DNA from 4 places in the Blautia sp. HA8986 genome. Region 2 is predicted to be linked to each of the others. Evidence: riboswitches for the same ligand, from Rfam matches in the RefSeq annotation. Region 2 holds a riboswitch; each other region holds the start of a gene.
The links. Region 2 has a riboswitch for cobalamin ahead of AC04Q4_RS08635 (sirohydrochlorin cobaltochelatase). Riboswitches for the same ligand answer to the same signal wherever they lie in the genome.
Positions count from the first base shown of each region.

Region 1: another riboswitch for cobalamin. It lies ahead of AC04Q4_RS09545 (ABC transporter substrate-binding protein); the one in region 2 lies ahead of AC04Q4_RS08635 (sirohydrochlorin cobaltochelatase).
Region 3: another riboswitch for cobalamin. It lies ahead of AC04Q4_RS03805 (hypothetical protein); the one in region 2 lies ahead of AC04Q4_RS08635 (sirohydrochlorin cobaltochelatase).
Region 4: another riboswitch for cobalamin. It lies ahead of nikB (nickel ABC transporter permease); the one in region 2 lies ahead of AC04Q4_RS08635 (sirohydrochlorin cobaltochelatase).

Region 1 is NZ_JBWLUQ010000001.1:2,020,402-2,023,565, reverse strand. It holds gene pcrA (DNA helicase PcrA) at 1-1,033, shown strand, start outside; cobalamin riboswitch at 1,135-1,424, shown strand; gene AC04Q4_RS09545 (ABC transporter substrate-binding protein) at 1,531-2,625, shown strand; gene AC04Q4_RS09540 (FecCD family ABC transporter permease) at 2,640-3,164, shown strand, end outside.
Region 2 is NZ_JBWLUQ010000001.1:1,840,151-1,843,314, forward strand. It holds gene AC04Q4_RS08635 (sirohydrochlorin cobaltochelatase) at 1-1,209, opposite strand, end outside; cobalamin riboswitch at 1,367-1,541, opposite strand; gene AC04Q4_RS08640 (NAD(P)/FAD-dependent oxidoreductase) at 1,799-3,164, opposite strand, start outside.
Region 3 is NZ_JBWLUQ010000001.1:833,443-836,606, forward strand. It holds gene AC04Q4_RS03800 (ABC transporter substrate-binding protein) at 1-256, opposite strand, end outside; cobalamin riboswitch at 453-653, opposite strand; gene AC04Q4_RS03805 (hypothetical protein) at 729-1,937, opposite strand; cobalamin riboswitch at 2,079-2,261, opposite strand; gene AC04Q4_RS03810 (transposase) at 2,710-3,164, shown strand, end outside.
Region 4 is NZ_JBWLUQ010000001.1:819,976-823,139, reverse strand. It holds gene AC04Q4_RS03755 (M14 family metallopeptidase) at 1-164, shown strand, start outside; gene AC04Q4_RS03750 (transposase) at 367-1,467, shown strand; cobalamin riboswitch at 1,530-1,705, shown strand; gene nikB (nickel ABC transporter permease) at 1,902-2,840, shown strand; gene nikC (nickel transporter permease) at 2,841-3,164, shown strand, end outside.

The DNA.
Region 1 (3,164 bases), 180 kb from region 2:
AAGTGATGATCTTGCAGTGCGCAGAATCTTAAATGTGCCGAAGCGTGGAATCGGAGCTACCAGTATCGGTCGTGTCCAGGATTATGCGGACAATATGAATTTAAGCTTCTATGATGCGCTCCGCGTGGTGGAGGAAGTGCCGTCCATTGGACGTGCTGCTTCCAAGATCAATGATTTTGTTTCCTTTATCCAGGGATTAAAGAGCAAGGCAGAGGCTTATACAGTCCGTGAAACCCTGGAAGAAGTTATTGAGATGACTGGTTATGTGAAGGAGCTTGAAGCTGAGAAAACAGAAGAAGCCCAGGCAAGGATCGAGAACATCGATGAGCTGATATCCAAGACAGAATCTTTCCAGGAAGCCATGGAAGAAGCCGGACAGCAGGCTACACTTTCAGCTTTTCTGGAGGAGATCGCGCTGGTGGCTGATATTGATTCTGTTGACCCGGATCAGGATTATGTACTTCTTATGACGCTCCACAGTGCCAAAGGTCTGGAGTTTCCAAATGTATTTATGGTGGGAATGGAGGATGGAGTTTTCCCGGGATATGCGTCTATCTGGTCAGGAGATCCTTCTGATATTGAAGAGGAGAGAAGACTCTGCTATGTAGGAATCACAAGAGCTATGAAGAACCTGACGCTTACCTGTGCAAGGCAGAGGATGATCCGTGGTGAGACACAGTATAATAAAGTATCACGTTTTGTACGGGAGGTGCCGCGGGAGCTGGTAGATCTGGGACATACCATTCAGGAGAAGAAGCCGCAGGTAGAGAACATCATGTCGCCAAAGAGTGCCTATGCCCAGATGAAAATGAATTTCCAGGCAAAAAGCAGTCTGCAGAAGAAGGATTTTACAGTTACCAAGGCTTCCAGTCTGGACTATGGCGTGGGAGATACGGTACGCCATGTGAAATTCGGTGTTGGTATCGTGAAGAATATTACCGAAGGCGGAAGAGATTACGAGGTTACGGTTGACTTCGATAAAGTCGGTGTAAAGAAGATGTTCGCCGGTTTTGCCAAGCTGAAAAAGATCTGAGAGGGATCTCTCCGGGCAGACTATTTCTGCAAAAAACTGTAAAAATCCGGCCTCAAGGTTGTAATTGGAAAACCGGTATGCTAGAATTAGTATCAGCGTAATTGAATTGCTGTGAAGTGAACAGTATCACCGGCACATATGCTGCCGGATACTGTGAGAGGGAATCGGGTAAAAAGCCTGAGCGGTTGCGGCCACTGTATACAGAAGAAGGGATTTCACATGCCATTGCAGAAACTCATGTGAGAAGGCGAAATCCCGATGTCAGAGAGATTCTGGAGAAAAAACTGATACATCATTCATGATCGGCTAAAAGATGAATGGTGTATCAGTTTTTATTTTGCGGAGTTTTTTCTGAGTCTGTAAGTCAGAAAACCTGCTTGACAGTATGTAAGTGGGAGCTTCCGTACAAAGTGTTCCGTGCAGATTTTATGAAGCCCCATCTTTTCGGTTACCCATAGGCAACAGGAGATAAAACAGGCGAAAAGAGAGGAAATGAAATGAAAAACAAGTATGTATCCACAAGAATCATGGCAATGGTAATGGCAGCGGCAATGACCGTATCTGCAGCTCCGGCTGTTTATGCCGCAGAGAGAGCAGACTCCGAGACCATCAAGGAAGACAACCAGCCGGCGGCAGAAGACAGTACAGGGTCTGCAGACACCGAAGATTCTTCCGCAGAGGCAACCAAGACAGAATATCCTCTGACCATCACAACCTATGATTACGATGGAAACGAAATCGAAACCACTTATGAAAAAGCACCGGAAAAAGTCCTTGCTGTATATCAGGGAAGCATTGAGACTATGCTCGCACTTGGTCTGGAAGACCACCTGGTAGCTACCGCAGGTCTTGATAATGAAGTTCCGGAAGATCTCAAAGAAGCATTCTCAAAAACAAATTATCTTGACGAATTTACCCCATCCCTTGAAACTGTAACAATGCTGGAGCCGGACATGATCTTATCCTGGAGCTCTCTTTTCTCTGATAAGAATCTGGGAAATGTAACAGACTGGATCGACAAAGGCTGCAACACCTACTACAACACCAATACTCGTCCGGACGGCGACAGAACACTGGAAAATGAATTCACAGATATCTTAAATATCGGAAAGATCTTCGATGTACAGGACAAAGCGCAGGCTATCGTTGATGATGCAAAAGCAGTGATCGACAAAACTCTTACTGCAACTGCAGATGTAAAAGACAAACCAAGCGTAATGGTATTGGAGCCTCTTGGAGATGACATCACAAACTATGGCGTAAAGAGCCTTGGCGGAGATATGGTAACACAGTTAGGCGCAACTCTTGCAAACCCGGATGCTTCCACCGTTGGAAAAGAGGATATCATCGCAGCCAACCCTGACGTGATCTTTGTGGTTTACATGCCATATGCAGGAGATGATCCGGAAACTGTTAAGAACAGCCAGCTTGCAGTGATCCAGGATGATGAGTCCTTGAAGAGCCTTGACGCAGTAAAGAACGGACGTGTTTACCCGATTATGCTCAGTGAGATGTATGCAAGTGCAACACGTACCCAGGACGGAATCGAAACTTTTGCAAAGGGATTATATCCGGACGTAAATCTTGACTGATCGGAGAAAATGCAGTGAAAGAAACAGCTTCACAGAGAAAAAAAGATAAGGTGCTCAGAACATCCATGTATGTGGCAGTTCTCATCGGACTTGCAGGATTCCTTATTTTTTCCATACTTGCAGCCATCACTTTTGGAAATGCGGATCTGTCACTGAAGGATGTATACAGCGTTATCGCTTATAAATTGTTTCATATAAAAAGTCTGTCCGCCTATGCGGAAGGCGCAGTTCATGATGTTGTGTGGCTGATCCGGCTGCCTAGAGTCCTTCTGGCTCTGGCAGTTGGAATGGCTCTTTCCGTGTGCGGCGTGGTGATGCAGGCTATCGTGCAGAACCCGCTGGCAGACCCGTATGTGCTGGGTATCTCATCTGGTGCATCTCTGGGTGCCACACTGGCCATCATGCTTGGAATCGGAAGCTTTCTTGGCGGAAACTCTGTGGGAATCACAGCTTTCATTGGCGCGATGATCACTTCTTTTGCGGTGATCGCCATTGCAAACATGGGTGGAAAGGCAACTTCCGCAAAACTGATCCTTGCG
Region 2 (3,164 bases):
TACATAGATCTGCTCAACTGCTTCGATTCTTCCAAGACCTGCAATCTGAGTGTCAACATTCTCAAAGTTTCCGGATGCTACAAACTGGCTCTTCCAGGAATCCTCGTCATCACCAGCCATATCATTATTAGCGTGGTCTCCTGCAACAACCATCAGCGGACGAAGGACAACATTCTTGTATCCTGCTTCTTTTACTTTCTCGATAACTTTATCGCATGCTGTGTCTTCCGGCTTACCTTCTACAGTACCGATGAAAGCGTTCTTGAATCCAAGGTCTTCCATCTGTGTCTGCATCTGATCATATGTAATATTGGCTGTATGGGATGTACCATGTCCCATGAATACAAATGCAGTGCCAGCCTCAGCTGCTGCATCCATGCTGTCGAATCCGGCTTCTTTACAAGCTTCATCTGTGATTGCCTGAGCAACTGCTTTCTTGTCATCATTGATAACAGTTGCATCATCTCCAACCTCACCAAGCATTGGCTCTGCAATTGCCACAGACTCGAATTTATCTTTATATCCGTTAATAGCTTCTGTCATCTCATCATACTCAGCGCCATGCATCAGATGTGTAGGCTGAACAACAAGATTCTTAACGCCATTCTCTACTGCACGGTCAAGAGCCTGCTGCATGTTGTCGATGTTCTCCTCATCTCTTGCCTCAACATGGTTGATGATGATCTGTGCTGTGAAAGCTCTTCTTACAGACCAGTCCGGATATGCTGCTGCCAGAGCATCCTCGATTCCCTTGATATCCTCAGCACGGCTGTCGTTGAAGGAAGTACCAAAGCTTACAACAAGAAGCTCGTTCTCACCGATCTCATCCTGGTTACGCGGATCGTCTTTGGAAGCATCTCCTGTATCACGTCCGAAGTAATCCGGATCAGCATTCTCGCCTTCTACCAGCTCTTTCTGTGCGTCTGTCAGGGCATCCCATGCTTCTTTAGCTGCCTTGCAGTCCTCATCTGTTGTATCTGTTCTCTCCTGAACATAGATCTTGTCGATCAGTGCTGCTACATTATCAGCTGCTTTCTGATCCTCATCAGAAGCCTCTGTGGTATCAGCTGCCTCAGTATTTTCTTCTGCTGTGGTATCAGCTGCTTCCTCTGTAGCGGAATCATCAGCTGCCATTGCTGTTGTAGCTGCACCCATAGAGCATGTCATGGAAACTGCAAGCATCAGAGCTAACATAGTTTTTCTTTTCATTTCTTATAGTCCTCTTTTCATGTATTTCCAGATAACCAACATGTACAAAAAAGCGGCAGCTTAACGCGGCCGCCTGCTCCTACATAGGATTCTCTGCGCAATACATAAAAAGAAGTTCTGTATTGTTATGGAGAATACAGATTCGTAAACCGCGAATCTAAGATCTCACAATAAGGCAGTTCTCCTGACTTGGTTCAGCGTAGCCTTTCCTTCCCGGTCTCCCAGTGGTTCTCAAAAGCCACTCCCCTTCACAGTGACGGTATCGTTCCGGATTCGCACCGGATTCTCTTTTGCGCATCGGTTCTGATGCAACCTTATCGTTATAACATTTGCACATATTCAATTTAATCTGGTTTCTTCTTTTTTACCACAAAGTTACAAAAATGTCAAGCTTACTGTCGGACTATTCCAAAATCCCCCTCAAAATATTTGTGTTATTGTCAGAATGCTTTCAAATATTCATGCACACCAGGCATACCTATGCATGATATATGTTTTATTTTTATAGAATCTATAATTTCACCTGATCTGCGGTCTCTCTGGTTCAAATTATTTAGTCAGGCGAATATTCTCAATTGAAGCAGGGGACTTACTTGCTTCGATTAAAGTATTCCTGATCAAGATATCTTGCAACATAAACTCCGCTGGCTGATGCGTGGGAAAGAGAATGTGTCACGCCGCTGCAGTCTCCGATAACAAAGAGACCTTTGTGGCAGGTTTCCAGATTCTCATCGATCTCAACTTCCATATTATAGAATTTAACTTCCACACCATAAAGCAAAGTATCATCGTCTGCTGTTCCAGGTGCGATCTTATCCAGTGCATAGATCATCTCAATGATGCCGTCAAGGATACGTTTCGGCATAACAAGGCTTAAATCTCCTGGTGTGGCAGAAAGTGTCGGTGTTACAAAGCTCTCGTCAACACGTGCTTTTGTGCTTCGTCTTCCACGGATCAAATCTCCGAAACGCTGAACCATAACACCGCCGCCAAGCATATTGGAAAGTCTTGCGATACTTTCGCCATATCCGTTGCTGTCGTGGAACGGCTCGGAGAAATGCTTGGATACAAGAAGTGCAAAGTTTGTGTTGTTGGTGTGCTTTGCAGGATCTTCGTAGCTGTGTCCGTTTACTGTGATGATTCCGTTGGTGTTCTCATTAACAACAACACCTCTCGGATTCATACAGAAAGTACGTACCATATCCTCGAATTTCTCTGTTCTGTAAACAATCTTACTCTCATAAAGCTCGTCTGTCAGGCGGCTGAATACCTCTGCCGGAAGCTCCACACGCACACCAATATCCACACGGTTGGAAAGTGTCGGAATCCTAAGATCAGTACATACAGATTCCATCCATTTACTTCCGCTTCGTCCTGCTGAAATGATGCAGTATGTTCCCTCGTAACGCTGGTCACCTGTCAGAACTGCATAACCCTCTTCTGTTTTTTCCACTTTATCAACAGACGCATCAAAATAGAAATCTACATGATCTTTCATTTCATCATAAAGATTCTGAAGAACTACATAGTTGATATCAGTTCCCAGATGACGGACAGAAGCATCCAGAAGATGCAGCCCATTCTGAAGGCAAAGCTTGCGGATCTCACTGTTTGTTGTAGAATAGAGCTTAGTTCCCTCGCCACCATGCATCAGGTTCAGTTTATCTACATACTCCATCAGCTCTGTTGCTGTTTCCCTGCCGATATGCTGATACAAAGTTCCGCCAAACTGGTTGGTGATATTATATTTTCCATCGGAAAAAGCTCCTGCGCCTCCGAATCCTTTCATGATGGCACATGTTTTGCAGTGGATACAGGATTTTACTTTTTTTCCGTCAATTGGACATTTTCTCTTTTCCAGGGGATGACCAGCCTCAAAAACCGCGATCTTTTTCTCCGGATCATTATTCATCAGTTCATAGGCTGCAAAGATTCCTCCAGGACCTGCTCCTACG
Region 3 (3,164 bases), 1.0 Mb from region 2:
CTTCATAACTCTCAGCAAGCCACGGGATAACTTCCATATTGTCATCGAATTTAAATAATGCTTCAGCAATACCATATCTCATAGCATTCCATCCACTGTTTTCATCATTTGCACTGTTTACACATCCATCTGTGTACATCTGACATCCGAAGTTTAAAACCTTCTCATCACCCTTCGCCTGTACAGTAACTCCCATTAATAATGCAACTGTTGTTGCCGCTGCTAACACAAGTAATTCTCTTTTTGTTTTTTTCATCCTTTACTTCCTTTCTTTTTTTGTTTCTTCGTTGTTTTTCTTCCTTCTCATACTGTCCATTCCTGTGATTTTGAACGAAAAAAAAGACAGATGCTCCCACATCCGTCACGAAATCTTACCATTAAAGAATCAAACATATATATGCAACACATGAAGTTGTAACTCTTAATCAGGATTTCTCGTCGTCCGCAAGAATCTCTTTTACCAGAAATAAGCAGGTCTCCTGACTTAAGCTTACCCATTTTCAGCACCTTCCCAGAAAAATATCTTCCAGTGGCATTCAGCTGAAAACCAACTATCACAGTGACGGGATCGTACCGGATTTACACCGGTTTCCCCTTTTAATCAGACCAGCAGAACGCTTCTGCTGGTCTGAACTTATCTCTAGAATCATTAAATGACCGTATGAATACTTATTTATCATAACATACTATCATGTATACGTCAATTATTTTAGACTTTTATTTTCTATCTATTTTTCCGTAAATTTCCGGAATTGTTCAAAATTTGTTTCCAGTGTATAGGATTTCAGAACTTCCATCATGTCCTCTACACTATATGTATTATCATACATTCCAATAGATAACGCATACTGCTTATTAAACTCATCTACTGAATCCGCTGTCCAGAATGACTGCTGCAGCCGGAAAGCACTTCCATCTTCACGGTAATCTTCTGCAAAGCCTTCCAGAGCATTTTTCATGGCAACAAATGATGGTGCAACGATAGCACCATATTTTCCTACAAGATAGTCGATTCTTTCCTTGCCGTTATATCCCTTTTTGTTAAACATTTCGTATGTATCTTCTGTAAAACAGTCAATTGAACCCAACAATACATCTGTACTGTTCTCTTCTTCATAAGCATCAATTACCTTGATAAAATCACTTGCGCTCACTACACTCAGAATAACATTATACTCTCCTGTATTCAGCGGATCAGCCAGCTTTTCATCAAGATAATCTTTGGGATACCCCGGAACCAGAGTAATCTTAATGTCGCTACCTGTTTCAATTTCTTCAGTATCCTGCGTATTCACCAGTTCTTCTACAGGCTTCTCATATGACAGGCCATATGCTTCCTGAAGCTTATTCAGAATACCAATCGTTCTCAGACGATGCATCTCATTACCGATAGCAGCTCCTCCACATGCTATTATGTAATGATTCTGATTATTCTGATCCTCTGAAGCAAAATACTCCGCCATATTGGCAGCCGCATCCATTTCTGTTTCAACAGATGTTCCTATCGTTCCCAGAAAATAAGGATTATCCTTTACTTTCTCATACATTTCATCACTGATCGTTCCTGATCCACGTACATAATACATACCATATTCTTCACATACCGGAAGAACTTCTTCAAGATCTGAAGAAAGGAAAGAAATGATTCCCTTTACATTTCTTTCATGAAGCTCATTGATAAAGCTGATTTCTTCTTCTGCAGTACTTATACTGGAAGAATATAAAAACTCGACTTCAAAAGCCATGCCGACATAATTTTCAAAATAATTTCTAAATGCTCTTACTTCTGCATCATTCAGATTATATACGGACACTCCTATTGTCATTTTTCCGTCCTGATTTGTTGTATCACTCTGAGTATCGGCTGCCATAACTGAAATACTGGTGCAGGTGAGCAGCATAATCATTGTCAATATAAAACTTATTATCTTTTTCATTCCTTTTTTACCTTTCTATCGTATTTGTATAAAAGTTCAAGTTTTCTTTTCTCACATCCTTTCCTGAAATAAAAAAGATTCTTTTCTTAAAATGTATTTTAGGTATAAAAATAAAGCCTTTCTTATACACCGTAAGAAATAACCTTTTTTCCAATGCAAGCAGGTCTCCTGACTTAAGTTCATCGCATTTTATCGTCTTCCCGCCTCTTCAGCAGTGACGTATATGATAAAAAGCTCCCTTTTACAGTGGCGGGACCGTACCGGATTTGCACCGGTTTCCTTTTTAATTCCATATTACTGGAAACATGCATTATTTTTATAATATGATATCAGGGGCTAAAAGTCAAAAACTATTTTTACTCTGCGCTAAGGCTTTTCCCCAACTTCATTATATTTTTATTATATAATTCCATTTGGTTAACGTCAATAATTTACATCTAATATTTATATGTTTTTTTATTCACTTTTACTATGGTCTTGAATATTCAGATTCCAGTATCTATTCCATAATAAGGGTCTCTTTGCAGCACTACCTTCTCTTGTGGCATTTCTTTGTTTATGCTAAAATATTTTTACTACTATAAATGAGCAAGTTCGTGATTTTGCATAAAAGAAAGACACCTCGATTCCGTGTGTTGTATAATGAAAGTGCCTAAACAAACATTTGCAACATTTACGAAAGAAGGTGTCTCTCGCAAATACTATACATCATTCCGCATTCATATACAACCAGCTTAAGAAATTAAATTTATGCAAATTTTATTCGAACCGGGTGATAAACCACCTTATAAGTATCCTGATCAGCATTTTCATTTCAGGATATCATGGAAAAACCACGGATTTTGCTAAAAACAGTTCCTGTCACAGAACTACGATTGCACATTTCCTTAATTCAGGGAAATGGGATGATTCTCTACTTTCAGATACGTTAAAACGTTCTGTTATAGAGATTATTTATTCAGAAGCAGCACGCACCGGAAAGCCTGTTTTCTGCATTGTAGACGATACGATAGCTTCAAAGACAAAGCCTTCGTCACAGGCTCTGCATCCGATTGAAGATGCGTACTTTCACCAATCCCATTTAAAGGGGAAACAGGACTACGGACATCAGGCAGTAGCTGTTATGCTTTCCTGTAACGGCATTGTCCTGAACTATGCTTTTGTAATGTACAATAAATCAATTTCCAAGATTGATATTGTACAAAATATTGCAAAGGAACTGCCTGT
Region 4 (3,164 bases), 1.0 Mb from region 2:
CGATGGTTTCTTATGGTACCTGGGATGAGGATACACAGGGTAAGATTGAAGTAGGATGTGAAGTGTGCGGAAATGAGAAACATAAGCATGGACACCATCATCATAAATCAGAGGAAAAACATCATAAACGGCATGAACATCATAAGCATCATGAGGATAAATAAATACTTAACTATAAATGAGCAAGTTCGTGATTTTGCATAAAAGAAAGACACCTCGATTCCGTGTGTTGTATAATGAAAGTGCCTAAACAAACATTTGCAACATTTACGAAAGAAGGTGTCTCTCGCAAATACTATACATCATTCCGCATTCATATACAACCAGCTTAAGAAATTAAATTTATGCAAATTTTATTCGAACCGGGTGATAAACCACCTTATAAGTATCCTGATCAGCATTTTCATTTCAGGATATCATGGAAAAACCACGGATTTTGCTAAAAACAGTTCCTGTCACAGAACTACGATTGCACATTTCCTTAATTCAGGGAAATGGGATGATTCTCTACTTTCAGATACGTTAAAACGTTCTGTTATAGAGATTATTTATTCAGAAGCAGCACGCACCGGAAAGCCTGTTTTCTGCATTGTAGACGATACGATAGCTTCAAAGACAAAGCCTTCGTCACAGGCTCTGCATCCGATTGAAGATGCGTACTTTCACCAATCCCATTTAAAGGGGAAACAGGACTACGGACATCAGGCAGTAGCTGTTATGCTTTCCTGTAACGGCATTGTCCTGAACTATGCTTTTGTAATGTACAATAAATCAATTTCCAAGATTGATATTGTACAAAATATTGCAAAGGAACTGCCTGTTCCACCAGTAATGTCTTATTTCCTTTGTGACTGCTGGTATGTTTCTGAAAAAATAATCAATACTTTTGTACAGAAAGGGTTCCATACCATTGGTGCTTTGAAAACAAACCGTCTGCTGTATCCATCAGGAATGAAAAAGAAACTCAGTGAACTGGCTGCTGAACGATCCACAACACATAAAGGATTTGACCTCGTCACAGTCAAAAAACGCAACTATTATGTGTACCGGTATGAGGGAAACCTCAGCGGCATAGAAAATGCAGTTGTTCTTTTAAGCTATCCTGAAAAAGCATTTGGTAATCCTAAAGCACTACGTGCTTTCATTAGCACAAATGTATCCTTATCTACACAGGAGATCCTTTCCTGTTATGTTTGTCGATGGCCGATTGAGATATTTTTCAGGCAATGCAAAAACCATCTGGCCCTGGATACATACCAGATACGCTCCTCAAAGGGAATACAGAGGTACTGGCTGTTGATGTCACTGACACATTATATTTGTGTCACAGGAACTGGCGGATATCGGTCTTTTCAAGATGGATATCATCGAATCTGTAGTGCCGTTCATCAGGAAAAGTATCAGTATCTATTCCTATGTGCAAAAGCAAGTGATGATTTTGAAGCATTTATGAAATTAGCAGGATAATTTTGTGCATTTTTTCAAATTTGCTCATTTATAGTTTCGTAATTTAATAGTTTTTGCTGATTTTTATATCAGTCATTGCAAGTTCCAGCATGGATTAATAGGGAAACCGGTGGAATTCCGGTACGATCCCGTCACTGTAATGGGGAATCCTCAGATATAATGCCACTGGGAGAGACCGGGAAGGCGTCTGAGGGTGAGGAGCCTAAGTCAGGAGACCTGCTTGCAATTGTCCAGGAATGATTCTTACGGAAGATAGGAAACATGCTTTTTTGTGCCCGGTATTTCGTCGCGGGCATTTTTTTGTGCATTTTTCTAAAAATCTTATGTATTTCTGCCTAATAGAATCCCTGTTGTTATATAATCTGACTATTTTACGATAAGTCAGTTAAAAATGACTGAATTAAAATCGCATCAAAGGAGGAAAGGAGTAAAACGTGACAAAGAAACAAGTTGGAAAAAGATTTCTCCAGATTATAATTGTATTATTTGGAATCAGCTTTTTCACATTTGGACTGACCTACCTGTCACCCGGTGATCCTGCGGAGATCATGCTGACAGAGTGTGGTAATCTTCCTACACCGGAGCTTCTGGAACAGACAAGACATGAGCTTGGTCTTGACCAGCCATTTCTTGTACAGTACGGTTCCTGGCTGAAGGGTGTTGTTACAGGAGATATGGGACAGTCCTATTCTTTCAAAATGCCGGTAACAGACAAACTGGTATCCTGTTTCTGGCCTACACTTAAAATGTCGCTACTGGCACTTCTGATGATGGTCATTATTTCCATACCTTTGGGAATCCTGGCAGCTGTATATCAGAACCGATTTCCGGATTATTTTGTGAGGGGCATTACTTTCGTGGGAGTATCTGTTCCAAGCTTCTGGCTGGGACTTATACTTCTCAGTATCTTTGGAGTTCAGCTTCGCTGGATCAATGTGGCAGGAGGAAGTACTGATTTTAAAGCCATGGTTCTTCCGGCTCTGACCCTTGCACTTGCCATGTCAGCGAAATATACCAGACAGGTAAGAAGTGCAGTACTGGAGGAGCTTCATCAGGATTATGTAACCGGTGCAAGAATGCGAGGAATTAAAGAAAGTGCGATCCTCTGGAAGCATGTTCTTCCTAATGTAATGCTTCCGCTGGTGACACTGCTGGGTCTTTCTCTGGGAAGCCTCCTTGGAGGTACCGCAGTTGTAGAGATCATTTACAACTGGCCGGGAATGGGAAATATGGCAGTAAAGGCAATTTCCTGTCGTGACTATCCTCTTGTACAGGGCTATGTACTCTGGATCGCTATCCTTTATATGTGCATCAACCTGCTTGTGGATCTGTCCTATACTTATCTTGATCCAAGACTTAAGGAGGATAGATAATTGAAAAAGGTATTACGAACATTCAAAGAAAATAAACAATTCACTCTTTTCTTTATTCTGGGTCTTTTGGTGATCGGTGTCGCGATCTTTGCACCGCAGCTTTCACCATATGATCCACTGGATGCAGTTATGACCGAATCACTGCAGGAGCCAAGCTCTGCTCATCCGTTTGGAACGGATAAGCTTGGACGAGATCTTCTTTCTCGTGTTATCTTCGGAACAAGAACTTCTCTGATCATGACATTATGTCTGGTTGCTGTGATCTTTGTGATCGGTACATTTTTAGGAGTTATCGCCGGATATTTTGGCGGTATCGTTGATGCG